2 linked regions of the Paenarthrobacter nicotinovorans genome follow. The protein of the gene in region 2 binds, or shares a complex with, the protein of the main gene of each other region. Links are inferred from orthologs where the notes say so. Each region holds a gene or a part of one and is shown on either strand. Other genes may lie near its edges.

What was found.
Region 1: the proteins of secY (region 2) and secA are in contact, whole or in part, in a crystal structure (PDB 3DIN), measured with the Thermotoga maritima proteins. The link is inferred for Paenarthrobacter nicotinovorans from one-to-one orthologs. Residues at the interface, in WP_004081795.1 of Thermotoga maritima: Glu108, Gly109, Glu110, Glu111, Ala236, Glu237, Arg238, Arg239, Ile240, Thr241, Ile242, Gln243, Tyr244, Ala245, Arg246, Arg247, Val248, Thr249, Gly250, Arg251, Arg252, Val253, Tyr254, Gly256, Ala257, Ser258, Thr259, Tyr260, Leu261, Pro262; in WP_004082002.1 of Thermotoga maritima: Glu261, Ala262, Arg263, Lys300, Ala301, Arg302, Thr303, Ile304, Ile305, Leu323, Tyr324, Asp325, Pro326, Val329, Ser330, Tyr333, Ile336, Lys340, Phe345, Val349, Glu363, Phe364, Tyr374, Ser375, Gly376, Gly377, Glu393, Ile395, Thr482, Ser483.

What each region holds. Positions count from the first base shown.
Region 1 is NZ_CP089293.1:2,765,350-2,772,553, forward strand. What follows is about bases 2,035-5,320. They hold secA (preprotein translocase subunit SecA), read right to left. Parts: upstream 4,977-5,320; coding sequence 2,235-4,976; downstream 2,035-2,234. Other genes in these bases: JMY29_RS12870 (Rv3235 family protein), read left to right, coding at 2,035-2,104; JMY29_RS12880 (winged helix-turn-helix domain-containing protein), read right to left, coding at 5,019-5,320. Outside these bases: JMY29_RS12855 (helix-turn-helix domain-containing protein), read left to right, coding at 1-47; JMY29_RS12860 (hypothetical protein), read right to left, coding at 44-616; JMY29_RS12865 (LysM peptidoglycan-binding domain-containing protein), read left to right, coding at 770-1,522; more of JMY29_RS12870, read left to right, coding at 1,781-2,034; more of JMY29_RS12880, read right to left, coding at 5,321-6,308; hpf (ribosome hibernation-promoting factor, HPF/YfiA family), read right to left, coding at 6,335-7,063. UniProt on the Escherichia coli protein: Required for protein export, interacts with the SecYEG preprotein conducting channel.
Region 2 is NZ_CP089293.1:3,033,937-3,040,732, forward strand. What follows is about bases 2,619-5,496. They hold secY (preprotein translocase subunit SecY), read right to left. Parts: upstream 4,774-5,496; coding sequence 3,463-4,773; downstream 2,619-3,462. Other genes in these bases: JMY29_RS14100 (3-oxoacyl-ACP synthase III family protein), read right to left, coding at 2,619-2,777; JMY29_RS14105 (adenylate kinase), read right to left, coding at 2,888-3,457; rplO (50S ribosomal protein L15), read right to left, coding at 4,961-5,443; rpmD (50S ribosomal protein L30), read right to left, coding at 5,443-5,496. Outside these bases: JMY29_RS14090 (cytochrome P450), read right to left, coding at 1-940; JMY29_RS14095 (glycosyltransferase family A protein), read right to left, coding at 940-1,671; more of JMY29_RS14100, read right to left, coding at 1,734-2,618; more of rpmD, read right to left, coding at 5,497-5,649; rpsE (30S ribosomal protein S5), read right to left, coding at 5,652-6,323; rplR (50S ribosomal protein L18), read right to left, coding at 6,353-6,736; rplF (50S ribosomal protein L6), read right to left, coding at 6,740-6,796. UniProt on the Escherichia coli protein: The central subunit of the protein translocation channel SecYEG. Consists of two halves formed by TMs 1-5 and 6-10.

The DNA of each region.
Region 1 (7,204 bases), 270 kb from region 2 along the record:
AAGAAGCCAAATCCAAGTCAGGCCAGCCTGGCAGCCGGAGCGCCTAGAGCTCCTGGCCGCTGGCTGAGCTGAGCGCCACGAGCGACCCGAAGGGGACAGTGACAACACTGGCCACATTGCCGGGGCGCCGGACTTCACCGTCTTGCACCACAGCGACATCAAAGTGATCCCGCCCCACCCGGTCGATGACACCCCTCAACTCGAGACCCCCGTTGGCCAACGCGCCTAAATGCACAATCACCGACGCCCGGTTCCTGGCCAACGCCCTCAGCGCTGTGGCCATACTCAGCGGAGATTGGAGCCGCGGAGAGGCCTTCTGCGCATACCGGCCCAGTCCCTGATAACTGAGGACCGAAGGGAAGGGAACCAGCCATTGCCGGACGCCCTCGGTCAGGACCAACCACTCACCTCCAACGTGGGTAACCACCCCGAGGAGCGTCGCGCCGCCGGAGAGGACCACTTTGACCTTCGCGGCACCCAGGGCACGTAACCGATCGGTGAGTTGGATCGTCGCCAGCTCCACTCTGGCCCGTTCAGTGATCTCCGTTTCCCTCTCCAAGGCCCGTTCAGCCAAAAATTGTGCTTCCAAATCGTTGAAGAGAGAGTCCCATCTCATGTCGTCAGACTAGGCTGCATTACGGAGCCAACGCCAATCCCTGCCCGTCAAGGCAGACCCACGATTGGACAGGCATGAAAAAGTGTGCCAAAAATGGACTCCAGATTGATCAAACTGCATCAAATTGCATCAAACGAAGCTTGGGGGCTTTGAATGGCACGAACCTTGCGGAGAGACACCGGGCTTGCTGTGGCGATCCTTGGGCTGGGACTCCTTCTGGCGCTGGCAGGCAACATCCTCGTCGGCCAATGGCAGACTTCCCAACGACATCATCAGAGCCTTTCCTTTGATGTGTTGGCAGGATTTGCTGCAAGCGCCGCGGGAACAGCGATAGTTGCCTGGTGGGTGCTTTCCCTAGTGATGGCATTTCTCGCCGCCCTCCTCCACCGGGTGGGCGCCGGCAACAGAGCCACTGCCCTCTCCAGGTTCAGTCCCCCGTTCATGGTCAGGCTTGCGATAGCCGTACTGAGCATGAACCTCCTTGGCGGTGGCTTGGCTCAGGCAGACGTCCAACCAACGCCGGAGTGGATTCCGACTTCCACGCACGGCCGCACAGTCCTCACGGAGCCGTCGCCTGCAGCCACGGGCGGAGTTGACAGCAGCAACACAACGTCCACCGCGCCCGATCCGGGCTGGCGGCCCCGGCCACCCGTGGTTGTTCCAGGGCTACTCAGCCAGCCAGGATCCCGCGATGCAGCAGCCGCACCCGGGAGCGTGAGCGGTGTGGAGGTAAAAGCCGGGGACACACTCTGGTCCATAGCCGCCTCGAGGCTGGCACCGTTTTCGACTGACGTGGATGTTGCCGCCGCATGGCCGAAGTGGTACGCCGCGAACCGCTCTGTCATCGGTGACAACCCCGCCGTACTGCTTCCAGGCCAAATCCTTCAACCTCCCGAACCCGCATAGCAGCGGCAACGTCACACCCGGACTCAATGAAACAGCCGCCTACTCAGGGGCGGCAGCAAGCCTCACAGCAATCCCCAGCGTCATCCCAGCAGAAGCCACCCGAGCATAAGCGTTCCCCGCGCTTTGGCTCATGTAGTGAATGCCAGAGGTATGACCTTGTCCGTTGCAACCGCAAACCGGCCCCCAATCCGCCAAGGCACCCAACGTGCCAGCGCCTCGTCCGGCTCGACAAAAGGGGCCGACACAGACATCCGGTTGGTGGCGCGCAGTATTGCCCAGGCCGCCCTTGAGGTTCTTGCAGGCACGCGTCCGCTTGTGCAGTTGTCGCGCTCGCTGGACCCTGAATGCTATTTGGCCCTTCAACATCGCGCGGCTCTGACCCGCAAACATGCAGCGCGCAGCAAGGGAAGTCCACAACCGCACCTCAGCCCGATGGTCCGTTCGGTTCGCGCTTGTTCCATCAGTGAATCAATTTGCGAAGCCAGCATCGTCGTCGCTGAAGAGGGCCGTTGCCGTGCGGTTGCCATGCGACTCGAACGGACCGACGGCTTGTGGCAGGTTACTGCGCTGGAGATCGGCTGAGTCCATGGGAGTCCGGGCCGGGGTCCACAAGTCCGGATAAGTCCGGATAAGTCCGGATAAGGCGAAGGGGCGATCCCCGGACCGGTATGTCCGTGGGATCGCCCCCTGGTGTTCCTAACGCTTATTGTTCCTAGCGGCGCTTCTTCTTCGCCGATTTGCGCTGTTCTTGGCTTGCTGCCTTGGCAGGGTTCCCTGAACGGCCCGACGCACGTCCTTCGATCCGCGTCTGCGTAGCGCCATCTTCACCGGGTGCGGTGTACTGCAATTGGGCCGGTTTCTCCGGTGCCTGCAGGCCAGCGGCCCGGATCTGGGGATCGTGATGTTCTGTGTGTCCCCCGGCTGCCGAATCATCCGCCACTACGACATCCTCGGCCGGCGTCACTTCCACCTCAAGGTTGTACAGGAAACCGATGCTCTCCTCGCGGATGGCCTCCATCATGCTCTGGAACATCACGAAGCCTTCGCGCTGGTATTCCACCAGCGGATCACGCTGCGCCATTGCTCGGAGCCCGATTCCCTCCTTGAGGTAGTCCATCTCGTAAAGGTGTTCCTGCCATTTACGCCCAAGAACCGACAGTACAACGCGGCGTTCCAGTTCCCGCATGCTCTCGGAACCGATGGCTTCTTCGCGTGCCTGATAGACGAGGCGCGCATCGGAGAGGATCTCTTCGCGCAGGAAATCAGCCGTAATCCTCGACTTGCCGCCAGCTTCCTCAATGACTTCTTCAGGGGTTACCGTCGCCGGGTACAGGGTCTTCAGGTTCGTCCACAGCTGGTTGAAGTCCCAGTCGTCGCCATTGCCTTCAGCCGTTGCTGCATCAATGAGGGAGTTGATAGTGTCCTCAAGGAAGTACTGGACCTTTTCGTGCAGGTCATCGCCCTCAAGGATCCGACGGCGGTCGCCGTAGATTGCTTCACGCTGGCGGTTGAGGACGTCGTCGTATTTCAGGACGTTCTTGCGCTGTTCCGCGTTGCGGGCTTCCACCTGGCCCTGGGCCGAGGCGATGGCACGTGAGACAAGCTTTGACTCGAGTGCGACGTCGTCAGGTACCGAGCTGTTCATGAGCCGCTCAGCTGCCCCCGAATTGAACAGCCGCATGAGGTCGTCCGTGAGGGAGAGATAGAAACGGGATTCACCGGGGTCGCCCTGGCGTCCGGAACGGCCGCGCAACTGGTTGTCGATCCGGCGGGATTCATGTCGTTCCGTACCCAGGACGTAAAGCCCACCCAGGTTCAGCACTTCTTCGTGTTCGTCCTTGACGGCCTGCTTCGCTGCGGCGAGGGCCTCGGGCCAGGCGGCCTCGTACTCTTCGGAATTCTCCTCCGGGTCCAGTCCGCGCTTGGCGAGCTCGGCAATGGCGGTGAATTCGGCGTTGCCGCCCAGCATGATGTCGGTGCCACGGCCGGCCATGTTGGTTGCGACCGTAACTGCACCCTTGCGACCGGCCTGGGCAACGATGGATGCTTCCCGGGCGTGGTTCTTTGCGTTCAGGACTTCGTGGCGGATGCCTTCCTTGGCCAGCAGCTTGGAAAGGTATTCGCTCTTCTCAACACTCGTGGTACCGACCAGCACAGGCTGGCCGTTCTCGTGGCGCTCGGCGATATCCGCAACGACGGCGTCGAACTTTACAACCTCGTTCTTGTAGACGAGGTCCGACTGGTCGATGCGCTGCATGTCACGGTTGGTGGGAATGGGAACCACGCCGAGCTTGTACGTGCTCATGAATTCGGCGGCTTCAGTCTCTGCCGTACCGGTCATGCCGGAGAGCTTTGAGTACATGCGGAAGTAGTTCTGCAACGTCACTGTGGCGAGGGTCTGGTTCTCAGCCTTGATCTCGACGTTTTCCTTGGCCTCAATGGCCTGGTGCATACCTTCGTTGTAGCGCCGTCCGGCCAGGATACGGCCGGTGTGCTCGTCAACAATCAGGACCTCGCCATCGAGGATGACGTAATCCTTGTCCCGCTTGAAAAGTTCCTTGGCCTTGATGGCGTTGTTCAGGAAGCCGATGAGCGGCGTGTTGGCCGATTCGTAAAGGTTTTGGATCCCGAGGTAGTCCTCCACCTTTTCAATACCGGCTTCGAGGACTCCGACGGTTCGCTTCTTCTCGTCGACTTCATAGTCGACGTCGGGCTGGAGCCGAAGGACAACCTTGGCAAATTCGCTGTACCAGCGGTTCGTGTCGCCTTGGGCCGGACCGGAAATGATGAGCGGTGTACGTGCCTCGTCGATGAGGATCGAGTCGACTTCATCCACAATCGCGAAGTTGTGTCCGCGCTGAACCAGCTCGCTGGCGTCCCAGGCCATGTTGTCCCGGAGGTAGTCGAAGCCGAATTCGTTGTTGGTGCCGTAGGTGATGTCCGCTGCGTACTGCTCCCTGCGGACCGTTGGATCCTGGTTGGAGAGGATGCAACCGCTGGTGAGGCCAAGGAAGCGGTAGACGCGGCCCATGAGCTCGGACTGGTATTCAGCCAGGTAGTCATTGACCGTCACCACGTGCACGCCCTTGCCGGTGAGCGCATTCAAGTAAGCCGGCGCCGTAGCGACGAGGGTCTTGCCTTCACCGGTCTTCATTTCAGCGATGTTGCCCAGGTGAAGTGCTGCGCCGCCCATGAGCTGGACGTCGAAGTGGCGCATGCCCAGGGTTCGGGACGAGGCTTCACGCACAGCAGCGAAGGCTTCCGGCAGCAACGCGTCCAGCGTCTCCCCATCCTGGTACCGGGACCGAAGAACGTCCGTTTCGGCACGAAGTTCGGCATCCGTGAAGGACTTGAAAGAGTCTTCCAGGGCATTGATGGAATCGGCATAGTTCCGCAGTTGCTTGAGGGTCTTTTTGTCACCCGTGCGGAGAAGTTTTTCGATTAGTGATGCCACGTGAAAGTGCTCCCAGTCTCATGCTGCCGAATTCTGGCTGTTTCAGTCTACGGGAGAGACCAAGGCAGCGCGGCCGGGTTCACCTCTGAGCGGACTGGCGTTTCGGGGTTCGGCATAGGGAGGCGCCGGAGGTCCTGTGACCGCGTCCGCCAGGTCACCGGCGAGATCCCCTACCGGCCACACCACCACTTCCTGCAGTCCGAGCCAAGTCGCCATGAGCCCAAGTTCAGCAGCGAGCTCGACGGCGGTATCCGCCGGCGCGTCCGGCTCACGGAACGCCGAGCGAACCAGCAGCTGACCTGATGCACGGTCTGCCTTCAGGTCAACCCTGGCTGCGAGGCCCTCCCTGAGCAGGAAGGGCAGCACGTAATAGCCGAACCGGCGCTTCGCGGCAGGGGTGTAGATCTCGATCCGGTAGTGGAATCCAAACAGTTCCTCAAGACGCCGCCGTTCGAAGACAAGGGAGTCAAAGGGACTCAGCAGCGCCCGCCCTTCGGCCTTCCGTGGAAGCCTGGCATTGACGTGCTTGAAAGTCTCCCGTTCCCATCCCCGGACCGTCACTGGCTCCAGCACGCCCGCGCCCACCAGCCTTCGGACTGATTCCGCCCCCGCTTTGAGCGGCGTCCGGAAGTAGTCGGAAAAGCACCTAACGGTTCCTATGCCGTGGGCCTGGGCTGCTGCCTCAATAAGGCGGTCAAGGGCTTCCTCAGCATCCACGGCAGCCGTGGGATAGGTGGAGACCACCCGGGAGGTGGGGGTGTATTTGCGCTCAAACTGGGGAGTCCGCGAAGCGGCTGAAACGCGCCCTTCTTCAAAAAGGTGCTCCAGGACCCTTTTGACGATGTTCCAGTTCCAGCCCCAGTTATCGCGATCGGCTGCGGGATTGTGTCCGAGTTTTGCGGTGAGTTCCGACGCCGTCATGGGCGGCCCGCTGCCCAGAGCCGCCAAAATCCGGTCTTCCATGTCCCGACGAATACCCGGATCCAGGCGATGCGCCCCCACCCACGCCCGCTTTTGCCACAGAAGCAGGTCCGCAAAATGCTCGGGTCGTATGAAGCTTGCCTCGTGCGCCCAGTACTCCATCATTTTCCGCGGCTTGCGGGACGAGAGGTTGAAAAGAATGTTGGTGTCGTAGTTTCCCAGCCGCGAGAAGAACGGAAGGTAGTGGCTGCGCGCGAGGACATTGACAGAATCGATCTGGACAAGCTGCAGTTGGGCAAAGGTCCGGCCCACTGCCCGTGAAGTCACGGGGCCAGCGGGCCGGACCTTTGCCAATCCTTGAGCTGCCAATGCGATCCGCCGTGCCTGCGAGAGGCTCAGCGAAGCGGTCATTGGTATCCCTTCGTCAGATGCAGGCCTTACTTGGCGGTGGCTGCTTGGTCATCGGACCGATACGCGAGGATTTTCTCCTCGACGGCATCTTCGCCGGGTTCGCAGGTGGAATCGAGGGTAATCACACCGTAGGTCCAGCCACTGCGCCGATAGACAACCGATGGAGCGTTGGTTTCCTTATCCAGGAAGAGGTAGAAGTTGTGCCCCACCAGTTCCATGTTGTCCACCGCGTCATCCAGGGTCAGGGATGCCGCGGGGAACACCTTCCGGCGGATCAAAACAGGCGAGTCGCCGGCGGGGATGTCGTTCTCGATGTCATAAGGAGAATGCTCCACTGTTTCCGCAGCAGCCTCCTGGTGGTTGCTGGCCTCCACGTAGAGAGGCTCGTTGGCACTTGCGGGTTCAAGAGTTGCCGTAGCTTCCCGCACGGCCTTGGGCGTGTGCCGGCCGTGGTGCACCTTTTTCCGGTCCTTCGCACGACGAAGCCTCTCAAGCAGCTTGTTGTACGCCAGATCGAAGGCAGCGAATTTGTCAGCGGCTGTGGCCTCTGCACGGATGACGGGGCCACGGCCCAGGACTGTCACTTCGACGGTGAGCTCACCCGGCGTCTGCCGGGGATTGGTTTCCTTGGAAACCTTGGCGTCTACTCGCTGGACCTTGTCCCCCAACGATTCAATCTTTGAGATTTTCTCGCCGGCGTATTCGCGAAAGCGGTCTGAAACTGTCAGATTTCGTCCGCTGATCATGAACTCCATGGTGCCCTCCAAATAACTCAGGTGACACGACAACGGCACTGTTGGGGGCTGATCTGACGGACAGTCGAGCCCCTTTCCGAGCCGCTATCGACAGGTACATCTTTTCTTGGTACCCACAATCGACGTTAGTTCATCGCAACG
Region 2 (6,796 bases):
GGATCCTGTCCCCGGCGAAGACCTTCGTACCGCCTATGTATCCATCAACCACTGCGTCCCGCAGCATCATGGGCGAAGGAACCGTGAAGCGCAGGGCCTCGTTGACGGCGGCCGGAACAACGGACCTGTCCGCGGCCAGTTCACTGAGCCGTCCACTGTCAGCAAGCAACGCCACCAGCCTTGGCACAAACGACACCAGCGTCTCGGTGCCCACCATCACGAACGCACTGATGATGCCCATGGCTTCGTCCTCTGCCATACCGAGCTCACGCAGCCTGCCGGGGAAGGTATCCGGGTCGCTTTCCCTGTACGCCGTCCGGACCGGTCCAGCCAAAACCGCGACGGCGGATTTTCCCCTGGCCACTTGGCCCGCCGTCAGCGTCGGCCGGCCCAGGCGGACAAGCGACGAGATGGAGGAGCCGAGGTCGAAAAGCTCCCTGTCCGCCAGCCTCCCCGGGGCATCGTCCGGAACCCCCAGCAGGCGCGAGATGACCCCGCCGGCCAGTTCTTTGACGCAGTCCACCAGATCCACGCGGCCGTTCGCGTCCAAATCACCGTGCAGGCGCGCCTTCAGAGCTGCCGCTGCCGGTTCCACGATGCCCTCCACGGAGCGGGGAGTGAAAAGGTCACCCAGGCGCCGCCGCAGCAGCCTGTGTTCCTCACCATCCATGTTCACCAAGGCCTTGGGCCCCACAACGGGGGTCCACAGCGCACCCGAGCCTGATGGGCCGTTCTTGACGTAGGCGTCCTGGCTCATCAGCACCTCCCGAACCAGTCCCGCTTCGCTGACCAGCACACCGAGTCCCGGGATGCGAACCACAGGACCCATGGCACCCAGGCCGCGGATCACGGGATACAACACGGGGTGGGCTCCCAGATGGACGCGGCGCTCCCAACGTTCCGCCGTACACTGCGGGTTGATCGCTGCAAGGCCCCGCATCACCGGATATCCACGTGTTCGGGGCGGTACCGGTGGTCCGCGTACCAGGCGAGAGTGTTCTTCAGCCCCCACGCTTTGACCCGTCGGGAGGAACCGAACACCACAACATCGCGTCGAAGGGCGTAGTTGCGCGTCAATTTACGCACCCGGTTGGACAAGGCGCGGTCCTCATGGAGATCTTCGATCCTGGTCCTGGGGAAACCCCCTGAACGGTGATACATGTCTGCGGTGATGGCCATGTTGCAACCAGGAAGCATCTGGTACGGACCCAAGTATCCCTCGCCCTTGTTTCCCGGGCGGATCCGGCCGAAGAACGACGCCACCTCGACGGCCAACAACATCATGATCCGCTCCCGGGCAGTTATGCCCTCGTCCTCCCTGGGATTCAGCTGTCCGGCAACCAGCTCCAGGCCGTCATCGAATGCAGCCATGATCCGCTCTGTCCAGTCCGGTGCGGCCAGGCAATCGGCATCGGTGCGGGCCAGCCAGCGCGCACCGTGCTCCACGCCGAAGCGCATGCCGGTATCAGCTGCCGCGCCCGTGCCCTTCTCGCTGTCGTGAACCAATCGGACATCCATCCCCGGGTGCGCTGACGCGAACTCAGTCACGATGGCGCAGCTGAGATCCGTGGAGCCGTTGTCCACCACCACTACCGTGAAATCCTGAAACGTCTGCGCCGCCAGCGAATCCAGTGCCTGCCGTACCAGCTTCTCTTCATTGAGCATCGGCATGGCCACGCATAAGGACTTTGTGGAAGCCGTACTCGCAAGCCTGTTGCGAATCTCTTGCGGGCTCACAGCCGCACCACCGCCATTCCCAGGCTCACGCCGCCGCCCAAACCGACCAACGCCACCAGGTCCCCGGGTCCGGCCCTGCCACTGTCCACGGCAAGCTTCAGTTGCAATGGAAGGCTGACGGAGGCGAGGTTTCCGAAGTCCTCAACGGAATGAACCAGCAAGTCCGCAGGCACACCGGCACCTTCGGCGAATATTTGCCGGTACGGTGCGCTGACCTGGTGTACGCAGACGACAGCGAAGTCCGTCCACGCGAGGTGCATCTCCGCGAGAGTCGCATCAAGGATGTCGGAGCCGAGGTCCAAGAACGCATCCTTGAGCTTTTCCCCGTCCATGTTGAAGTAGCTGGCCTCTGGATCACGGGGGAAGGCCGACCCTCCCGCCGCCAAGGTACCCACGGACCAATGGCTGCTTCGCGCGGTGAAGCCCATGGCCAGGATTCCGGCCGCCCCGTCTGCAGCTGCGGCGGGATCAACCGCGGCCTCCAGCAACACTGCTGCGCCGCCGTCGCTCATGGTGTACCCGGGGAAGCTGGAGGCGAACGTCGGGAAGTCCGGCACCGACCACCGCACCGCCCGGGAAGGCGACTCCCCCGTGACCACCAGAACCCTCCCATAGCGCCCTCCGGCGATCAGAGCGTCGGCAACCTCCATACCGTTGAGGAAACTGTTGCAGGCGTTCTTGACGTCCATCACAGGGCATGAAAGTCCCAGTTTCGCTGCCACCATGTGTCCCGTAGCGGGTTCAACCATGTCCTGGCTGGCAGAGGCAAAGACCAGCAGGTCCACGTCAGGTGCCTGCAATCCGCATTCCGCCAGGACCTTGGCAGCGGCGTTGGCGGCCAGATCCGACGCCTGCTCCGTCGGGGACATGACACTCCTCGAGCGGATCCCCGTGACCCGGCCAATCAGACCTGTCGGCACGCGGAAGCCAGGGCTGGATTCGGCAATGCGGCGTTCGACGGCGGCCGTATCCAGCCGCGTCGGTGGCAGGTAGACCTCAAGCCCCGAAATCCGGCTACGTCCTGACAGAGCTGTCTGCATGCGCTTCCCCCAAGAATGTGCCGCTTCAACGAAAAAGGGTGTGTCCCGCACCCATGGTACGGGACACACCCTTCACTCCAGCTCCGGTTCCCCGGCTATGTGGAAAAACGCTAGACAGCCTTGGCCGACTCGATGGCTGTGAGCACGCGGTCGGTAACTTCATCGATACCGCCGATGCCATCCACCTGAGTAAGGATGCCGCGCTCAGCGTACTTGGCCACAACGGCTTCGGTCTGCTCGTGGTAGAGGTCAAGACGGTGACGGATCACGGCCTCGTTGTCGTCCGAACGTCCCGTTTCCTTGGCACGGCCCAGAAGGCGTGCAACCAGTTCTTCGTCATCCGCGGTCAGCTGGAGCACGACGTCGAGCTCCTGCTCACCCTCAGCGAGGATCTGGTCGAGGTAGTCAACCTGCGCGGTGGTGCGCGGGTAGCCGTCGAGCAGGAAGCCGTTCTCGACATCGCTCTGGCTCAGTCGATCGCGAACCATGTTGTTCGTGACGCTGTCCGGAACGAAGTCACCGGCGTCCATGTACTTCTTGGCTTCGATACCCAAGGGCGTTTCACCCTTGACGTTGGCACGGAAGATGTCGCCGGTGGAGATGGCGACTACGCCGAGGCGCTCCGAAATCCGCTCAGCCTGCGTACCCTTGCCCGAACCGGGAGGTCCAATGATCAGCATTCTCGTCATCGCAAAAGCCCTTCGTAGTGACGTTGTTGTAGCTGCGCATCAATCTGCTTGACGGTTTCCAGGCCGACACCCACCATGATCAGGATTGACGTGCCACCGAACGGGAAGTTCTGGTTGGCATTGATCAGGACGAGTGCAACCAGCGGAATCAACGCCACGAAGCCCAGGTAGAGGGCTCCAGGCAAAGTAATCCTGGAAAGCACGTACTGCAGGTAGTCCGCGGTCGGTTTACCCGCCCGGATGCCCGGAATGAACCCGCCGTACTTCTTCATGTTGTCCGACACTTCTTCAGGGTTGAAGGTGATGGCTACGTAGAAGTAGGTGAAGAACACGATCATGGCGAAGTAAAGCGCCATGTAGATGGGATGGTCGCCACGGGTGAGGTTGTTGTTGATCCACTCAACCCACGGGGCCATCTGCTCCCCTGGCTTCGGCTGGTTGAACTGCGAAATCAAGCCGGGCAGGTACAGCATGGAGGAAGCGAAGATGACGGGCACGACGCCGGCCATGTTCACCTTGATGGGAATGTAGGTGCTGGTGCCGCCCACGGTGCGACGACCAATCATGCGCTTGGCATACTGCACCGGAACACGGCGCTGCGACTGCTCCACGAAGACCACCAGGGCCACCGTAAGCAGGCCGATGGCAAGAACGACGAAGAAGGTTCCCGGGCCCTTGGTCTCCCAGATGGAGCCAAGTGAGCGGGGGAAGCCGGCTGCGATGGAGGTGAAGATCAGCAGCGACATGCCGTTGCCAACGCCGCGCTCGGTGACGAGCTCGCCCATCCACATGATCAGGCCCGTGCCCGCTGTCAGCGTGATGATGAGCAGAAGGGTGGTGATGATGCTCTCATCGGGGATGATCGGCAGGTTGCAGCCGGGCAGCAACTGACCCGAGCGGGCCAAGGAGACCAGGGTTGTGGCGTTCAGCAGGCCCAGTGCGATGGTGAGGTACCGGGTGTACTGCGTCAGCTTGGACTGCCCCGATGAGCCCTCTTCGTACAGCTGCTGGAACCGGGGAATAACCACCCGAAGCAACTGCACGATGATGCTCGCCGTGATGTAGGGCATGATGCCCAAGGCAAAGATCGAGACCTGCAGCAACGCGCCGCCGCTGAACAAGTTCACCAGCTGGTAGATGCCCTGCGAGGTGTCACCGTTGTTCAAGCATTGCTGGACATTCTGGTAGTTCACACCAGGCGAGGGGATGAAAGCTCCCAAGCGGAAGATTGTGATGATTCCCAGCGTGAACAACAACTTGCGTCGCAAATCAGGCGTCCGAAACGCCCGGCCGAATGCGCTTAGCAAGCGTCCTCCTGAGTAGAAAGTACAAGGATGTGGTCGGGCTCAATGAAACCCAACAACCGAGTCTAACTGCTTGTGACGCCGTCGGAATAATCGAGAGTCCACAACCACCAAAAAAATCCCGGTATCCGGGGCCGAAGCCCCGCATACCGGGATTCTTTGTTACAGCGGGCTGATGCCCCACAAACCCTTAGAGGGCGTTGGTGGATCCGCCTGCTGCGGCAATCTTTTCCGCAGCGCTGGAAGAGAATGCGTGCACGGTGACGTCAACCTTGACGGTGATGTCGCCGGTGCCGAGCACCTTTACGGGCTGGTTCTTGCGAACGGCACCCTTCTCTACCAGGGACTCAACGGTGACGGTGCCACCTTCCGGGAAGAGCTCGTTGAGCTTCTCCAGGTTTACAACCTGGAATTCAACCCGGAACGGGTTCTTGAAGCCGCGCAGCTTCGGCAGGCGCATGTGCAGCGGCAGCTGGCCGCCGGCAAAGCCAGCCTTTACCTGGTAGCGGGCCTTCGTACCCTTGGTACCGCGACCAGCGGTCTTACCCTTGGAGCCTTCACCACGACCAACACGGGTCTTGGCTGTCTTGGCACCCGGGGCGGGACGCAGGTGGTGGACCTTCAGAGTGTTCTGCTTCTCAGCAGCCTCTGCGGCGGTCTTGTTCTCTGCCATTACTTCGCCTCCTCTACATTCACGAGGTGCGGAACCGTGTTCAGCATGCCAACGGTCACGGCGTCAGCGGTACGGACAACGGTGTGTCCGATGCGCTTCAGGCCGAGGGACCGAAGGGTGGCGATCTGGTTCTGCTTGGCGCCGATGACGCCCTTGATCTGGGTGATCTCCAACTTGGCGTCGGAGGGAGTCAGGTTCTTAGCCATGACTAAACACCTGCCTTCTGGTTCTGGAGCGCGCGCACCAGAGCAGCAGGAGCAACCTCGTCCAGCGGCAGGCCACGGCGGGCAGCCACGGAAGCGGGCTCTTCGAGCTGCTTCAGAGCGGCAACGGTCGCGTGAACGATGTTGATCGCGTTGGAAGAACCGAGCGACTTGGAGAGGATGTCGTGGATACCCACGCACTCCAATACCGCGCGGACCGGACCACCGGCGATAACACCGGTACCGGCGGAAGCCGGACGCAGCAGGACAACGCCTGCAGCAGCCTCACCCTGCACACGGTGCGGGATGGTGTTGCCAACGCGGGGAACGCGGAAGAAGGACTTCTTGGCCTCTTCTACGCCCTTTGCGATAGCAGCGGGAACTTCCTTGGCCTTGCCGTAGCCAACGCCGACCATGCCGTTGCCGTCACCGACGACGACGAGTGCGGTGAAGCTGAAGCGACGACCACCCTTGACGACCTTGGCAACGCGGTTGATGGTGACAACGCGCTCTACGAACTGGCTCTTCTCGGCTTCACGACCGCCGTCGCGGCCACCACGGCCACCACGGTCGCCGCGGCCCTGGCCACGGTCGCCACGCTCGCCGCGACGTCCGCCGCGGCGGTCATCGGTAGCGGGTGCGGTCTCAGTTGCTTCAGCAGCTACAGCTTCAGTCACCTGAATGTCCTTTTCGTTATTTTCAACGGTCACAGTGCCAGCCCACCTTCGCGAGCACCGTCAGCGACGGCGGCGATGCGGCCGTGGTACTTGTTACCGCCACGGTCGAAGACAACAGCTTCGACGCCTGCAGCCTTTGCACGCTTGGCAACGAGCTCGCCGACGCGCTTGGCCTTGGCAGTCTTGTCTCCGTCAAGTGCACGAAGGTCAGCTTCCAGAGTGGAAGCGTAAGCCACGGTTACACCCTTGCTGTCATCGACAACCTGGACGAACATGTGGCGTGCCGAACGGTTGACGACCAGACGAGGACGTGCAGCCGTACCGGTGATGCGCTTGCGGATACGAAGCTGGCGACGGTTGCGTGCAGCCGACTTGCTCTTGTTCGTACGCTTCTTGTTAATTGCGATGGCCATGGTTTACTTACCAGCCTTTCCGACCTTGCGGCGGATGACTTCGCCGGCGTAACGGACACC